Oceanicoccus sp. KOV_DT_Chl: one gene and its partner. Each later gene encodes a partner of the first gene's protein in a complex. Links are inferred from orthologs where the notes say so. Each region holds a gene or a part of one and is shown on either strand. Other genes may lie near its edges.

What was found. The genes of interacting proteins can lie anywhere in the genome.
Region 2: the proteins of uvrD (region 1) and uvrB are in contact, whole or in part, in a crystal structure (PDB 7EGT), measured with the Thermus thermophilus proteins. The link is inferred for Oceanicoccus sp. KOV_DT_Chl from one-to-one orthologs. Residues at the interface, in WP_096412145.1 of Thermus thermophilus: His654, Arg656, Phe657, Gln666, Asp668, Glu669, Lys680, Arg681, Leu682, Ser683, Lys685, Tyr686, Ala687; in WP_096411307.1 of Thermus thermophilus: Glu23, Leu25, Arg26, Asp27, Gly28, Glu29, Arg30, Phe31, Arg55, Glu326, Asp327, Phe328, Glu379, Ser382, Gln383, His398, Gly400, Arg401.

What each region holds. Positions count from the first base shown.
Region 1 is NZ_FQLF01000002.1:1,172,151-1,175,146, reverse strand. The notes cover bases 21-2,942. They hold uvrD (DNA helicase II), read left to right. Parts: upstream 21-352; coding sequence 353-2,533; downstream 2,534-2,942. Other genes in these bases: UNITIG_RS09210 (TRAP transporter substrate-binding protein), read left to right, coding at 2,579-2,942; hexR (transcriptional regulator HexR), read right to left, coding at 21-194. In the rest of the region: more of hexR, read right to left, coding at 1-20; more of UNITIG_RS09210, read left to right, coding at 2,943-2,996. UniProt on the Escherichia coli protein: A helicase with DNA-dependent ATPase activity. Unwinds DNA duplexes with 3'-5' polarity. Translocates on single-stranded DNA with 3'-5' polarity. Initiates unwinding more efficiently from a nicked substrate than double-stranded DNA.
Region 2 is NZ_FQLF01000002.1:44,090-47,066, forward strand. Bases 22-2,924 are described here. They hold uvrB (excinuclease ABC subunit UvrB), read right to left. Parts: upstream 2,533-2,924; coding sequence 511-2,532; downstream 22-510. Other genes in these bases: UNITIG_RS03830 (hypothetical protein), read right to left, coding at 2,909-2,924. Also shown: more of UNITIG_RS03830, read right to left, coding at 2,925-2,977. UniProt on the Escherichia coli protein: The UvrABC repair system catalyzes the recognition and processing of DNA lesions. A damage recognition complex composed of 2 UvrA and 2 UvrB subunits scans DNA for abnormalities.

The DNA of each region.
Region 1 (2,996 bases):
TCCTGAAAACCGTCACAGCCAATGGCGCGACAAAAGCGTACCACTGTGGGTTCACTAACACTGGCGTGCTGTGCTAAATCGACAATACGCAGGTGAATGACTTTATCGGGCTGCTGCAGGATATAGTTGGCGACTTTTAATTCTGATTTACGCAAATCGGGTCTGGCCAGTTCTATCGCATTGATGATATTCAGTGGTTTCAAAATAGTAGGGATATCGTTGTTATTGATTAATTGATGATCATCAGCAGCTGGGCTGCCGTCGGTTGATGGCTATTCTAACCTATTTTTTTGAATAGTCTTGTTCTTCAGCCTGCCCTATTTAGCAAACAGGTCTGCTAGAATGCGCCGCTATGGATGTTTCTCATATTCTCAATGATTTAAATGATGCTCAGCGCGATGCCGTAGCCGCTCCTGCCGGTAATTTATTGGTGCTAGCCGGCGCCGGTAGCGGCAAAACCCGGGTGTTAGTTCACCGTATCGCCTGGTTGATTCAGGCCGAGGGTGTCTCGCCCCACAGTATTCTGGCGGTGACCTTTACCAATAAGGCGGCGAAAGAGATGCGCGCCCGTATTGAAGAGCTATTGGGCGGTTCAGGAGGCTATCGCAGCATGTGGGTGGGCACCTTTCACGGAATTGCTCATCGCTTGTTAAAGGCCCACTGGAAAGATGCGGGTTTACCACAAAATTTTCAAATTCTGGATAGTGATGACCAGTTGCGGATGGTGAAACGTATCCATAAACAGCTGGGTTTGGATGAGAGCCGCTGGCCGCCCAAGCAATCGCAGTGGTTTATCAATGGTCAAAAAGATGAAGGTCGCCGCTCCAGCCATATTGAGGATTACGGTAAGGACCTGAATTACAGCACCATGTTGCGGGTGTATCAGGCTTACGAGCAAGCCTGCGATCGGCAGGGAGTGGTCGATTTTGCCGAGTTGTTATTGCGCGCCCATGAGTTATGGCTGAAAAAGCCGGAGATATTAGCCCATTATCAGGGCCGCTTTAGTTATCTGTTAGTGGATGAGTTTCAGGATACCAATACCATCCAATATGCTTGGCTGCGAGTGTTGGCCGGTAAAAAAATCCCGGTGATGGCGGTGGGTGACGACGACCAATCCATTTACGGTTGGCGCGGTGCCAAGATCGAAAACATCCAGCAGTACTCAAAAGACTTTCCTAACACTTTAATCGTGCGGCTGGAGCAAAACTATCGCTCGACCTCAACGATTTTGAGTGCTGCTAATGCGGTGATCGAAAATAATAGCGGCCGCTTAGGTAAAGAGTTATGGACAGAAGATGGCGAGGGCGAATTAATTTCCCTCTACGCCGGTTTCAACGAGCAGGATGAGGCGCGCTTTGTCGTCGATCAAATAGAAGAGTGGAGCAAAGCCGGTAATGCCCGCGCCAGCTCTGCTATTTTATATCGCTCCAATGCACAGTCGCGGGTACTGGAAGAATCCTTGATCCGCAGCGGTATTCCCTATCGGATTTATGGCGGCCAGCGTTTTTATGATCGACTGGAAATAAAAAATGCGCTGGCGTATATGCGGCTGGTGAATAATCGCCATGACGATACCGCAGTTGAACGAGTGATTAATACACCGACTCGCGGCATCGGTAGCAAGACCGTCGATATCTTGCGTGAGTTTGCCCGCGAACACGACGTTTCCTTATGGCAAGCTGCGGATAAAATAATCGAGCAGAAATTAATACCCAATCGGGCTGCCAATGCCTTACAGCAATTTTTAACGCTGATTAACGGGCTGGATACTGAAACCGATAATTTAAATCTGGAAGATTTAACCGACCATGTGGTGACGGTGTCCGGCTTGATTGAATTTCACCAGAAAGAAAAAGGTGAAAAAGGACAGGCCCGAGTCGAGAACTTACAGGAACTGGTTGTTGCTGTGCGTCAGTTTGAACCGGAAGATGACTCCATCTCACCGCTGCAGGCTTTCTTGGATACTGCGGCGTTGGATGCTGGTGAACAACAGGCCGATGAATTTGAAGACAGCGTGCAGTTGATGACCTTGCATTCTGCCAAAGGTTTGGAGTTCCCTTTGGTATTTTTAGTCGGCATGGAAGAAGGTTTGTTTCCGCACAAAATGTCGATGGAAGAAGCCGGTCGTTTGGAAGAAGAGCGCCGTCTTTGTTATGTGGGTATTACCCGTGCCATGCAAAAGCTGTATATCACTTATGCAGAATCACGACGCATGTACGGCAATGAAAACTATAATTCACCGTCACGCTTTATTCGTGAGATCCCGCAGGAATTAATGCAGGAAGTGCGATTAAATACCACCATTAGCCGCCCGGTGGGTTTTGCTCCAGCTTATAATTCTTCCAGCTATGATAATTATGCCATTCCCGATACTGAAATAAATTTGGGGCAGCAAGTGCTGCATTCTATTTTTGGCGTGGGCACGGTGTTGAATTTTGAAGGCCATGGGCCATCCGCCAGAGTACAGGTAAACTTTGAAGATGAAGGCAGCAAGTGGCTGGTAGTGCAGTATGCCAATTTAGAAGCTCTTTGATATATTGAATAATAAAGCGTCATAAACATTTAATCGGGTAAATATATGACAACAAAATACCAGCAGTACAGTCCTCTTATTATTTTGCTATTAGTCGCAGCGCTGGTAACAGTAAGTTGGTTATTGGTCATCGAGCGCGGTAATAAAACGCTGAAAGCACATGATGCTAAATACATTGTTTCAGCACAAGAATTGAATGGCACCCAATCAAGTCAAAAAACCTACCATTGGAAAATGGTAACGACCTGGCCAAAAAACTTTCCTGGCTTAGGTACCGCCCCTGAAACCTTCGCCAAGCTGATCAATACCATGAGTAATGGTCGCCTAACAGTAAAGGTCTATGGAGGTGGCGAAATTGTACCGGCGATGGAAGTGTTTGGTGCGGTGTCGCAGGGTACTGCTGAAATGGGGCATGGCGCAGCTTATTATTGGAAGGGAAAAATCCCATCGTCACCTTTTTTTA
Region 2 (2,977 bases), 1.1 Mb from region 1 along the record:
GGTGAGCCTGTACCAGTTGAGCGCTATCTTAAGGCCAAGCGTGGATTGATAATGAAAGCCTAAGCGCTTTGGCCAGCGTCGCTCTGCTCCTTGTCCAAAATGCTTTCGCATTTTGTCGAACAGGTGGTCAGTGTGGCCCGTGAGCAACGCGAATGCTGTGGCCATCTCACCGCTGTATCAGCCAATTAAAAAAAGGCCCACCCTTGAGGGTGAGCCTTTTTTTAATTGGTACAACCGAGTGGATTCGAACCACCGACCCCCACCATGTCAAGGTGGTGCTCTAACCAACTGAGCTACGGTTGTATAAACTGTTCAACATTGAGCAAGGGGCGCGATTATAAAGAGATCAGGTGGCTTGTTCAACTCTATTAGGGTACTTAGCCCAAGTATTATTACCATTACACCCTATTTGTCATTTATGCTTTATGGCGACCAATGCCCGCACCTATTAATGTCCAGAAAATGTTAACTGTGAAACGCCTACTCCAGCCTTAGTGCACACTAATTACCCTATAAAAAAGCCTGCTGCTTTAATCCCGATAGGCGATCACGGGTACTGGCCGCTTCCTCAAACTCCAGGTTTTTCGCGTGCTGGAACATTTTTTCTTCCAATCGCTTAATTTCCTTAGCCAGCTGCTTGGGTGTTAACTTGGCAGCTTCAACCTGGTAATCCGCCGGAGTCTCAGCCACTAACTTGCCTTTGGCATCTCGGACAAAGCGCTTACCTGGCGTTCTGGCGCCCTCCATAATATCGGCTATATCTTTTTTCACACCCTGCGGTACGATTCCGTGTTTTTCATTATGGATTATTTGCTTTTCCCGGCGACGACTGGTTTCATCTATTGCCCGCTGCATCGAACCGGTCATTTTATCCGCATATAAAATGGCTTTACCATTCAGGTTGCGCGCCGCCCTGCCGATGGTTTGTATCAACGATCGATCGGAACGTAAAAAACCTTCTTTATCTGCATCAAGGATTGCGACCAGAGAAACTTCTGGCATATCCAAGCCTTCGCGCAGCAGGTTAATACCAACCAACACATCAAATTCACCTAAACGTAAGTCACGGATTATTTCTACTCTCTCAACGGTATCGATATCGGAATGAAGATAACGTACCCGAACGCCGTGCTCACTTAAATAATCAGTTAAATCCTCAGCCATCCGCTTGGTTAAGGTGGTTACTAATACTCGCTCCTCCAGTGCTACCCGCAAATGAATTTCCGACAGTAAATCGTCTACCTGCGTAGTCGCGGGACGAACTTCTATTTCGGGGTCGATCAAACCCGTAGGCCGCACCACCTGCTCCACTACACGAGCCGCGTTTTCTGCTTCATACTTTCCTGGCGTTGCTGATACAAAGATGAGCTGCGGCACCAACTGTTCCCACTCATCAAATCTCAAAGGCCGGTTATCTAACGCTGAAGGTAAGCGGAAACCATATTCCACCAAGGTTTCTTTACGAGAGCGATCGCCTTTGTACATGCCACCTATTTGCGGCACTCCCACATGAGACTCATCAATGACAACTAACGCATTTTCAGGTAAATAATCAAATAATGTGGGTGGTGCCTCGCCAGTGGCACGACCGGAAAGATAACGGGAGTAATTTTCAATGCCGGTGCAATAACCAAGCTCGCGAATCATTTCCAAATCATAGCGAGTACGCTGCTCCAAGCGCTGGGCTTCTACCAGCTTATTATTATCACGAAACTGGCTAAGACGCTCTCGCAACTCATCCTCGATATGATCCAATGCACCCAATAACGTATCACGTGAGGTGACATAATGGCTTTTAGGATAAATTGACACCCTTGGCACTCGGCGAAAAACCTCGCCCGTTAACGGGTCAAAAATTGATAAGTTATCAATTTCTTCATCGAACAATTCAATTCGCACCGCTTCTTTTTCGGAGTCCGCGGGAAAAACATCAATCACATCACCACGAACGCGATAGGTGCCGCGGGCGAAATCGATATCATTGCGCTTGTATTGCAACTCTGCCAGACGGCGTAAAATATAGCGCTGATCCACCATATCGCCACGATCCAGATGCATCATCATTTTTAGATACTGTCCTGGATCCCCCAAACCATAAATAGCGGACACCGTTGCCACCACAATAGTATCCTCTCGCTCCATTAATGCCTTGGTTGCCGATAACCGCATTTGTTCAATATGCTCATTGACGGATGAGTCTTTATCGATAAACGTATCTGAAGCAGGCACATAGGCCTCGGGCTGGTAGTAATCGTAGTAGGAGACAAAATACTCTACGGCGTTACCGGGGAAAAAATCTTTGAACTCACCGTAAAGCTGCGCTGCCAGAGTTTTGTTCGGCGCCATCACGATGGTCGGTCGCTGAATTCCCTCGATAACATTGGCAATGGTAAAGGTCTTTCCGGAGCCGGTTACCCCTAACAATGTCTGAGAATGCAGCCCAGCCTTAACTCCCTCCAGCAATCCGGCAATAGCCGTTGGCTGATCGCCTGCAGGCGCGAATTTGGATACCACTTTAAAAGGTTTGGACATGAACCGCTTCCGAGCAAAAGGCAGCAGTTTACTACAGCCCTCCCCCATAGCTCCAACCCCTTATATTTTGCATCGTACAAATAAGCATCAATTACCGCTTTTACCAAAAAATTCATAGCCTTAGCGCGCAAAACTATTGACGACTAAAGATCAGAGCTTTAATATTCGCGCCTCGTTAACGCAAGTGACGACAATTCCGGATTAGCTCAGCGGTAGAGCAGTTGACTGTTAATCAATTGGTCGTTGGTTCGATCCCAACATCCGGAGCCATATTTTAAAGGGCTGCCTCTGGCAGCCCTTTTTTATTGCCCAATAATTATCCAACAGCCACAAAAAAGGCCGCTTATTGCGGCCTTGGTAGTTTTAATGGCTTTGTTTAGCGAAATGGAACGGGCGGAAACATGACGTTTTGACAATATTCTGTCTTACGCGCCTCAGCCAAGTG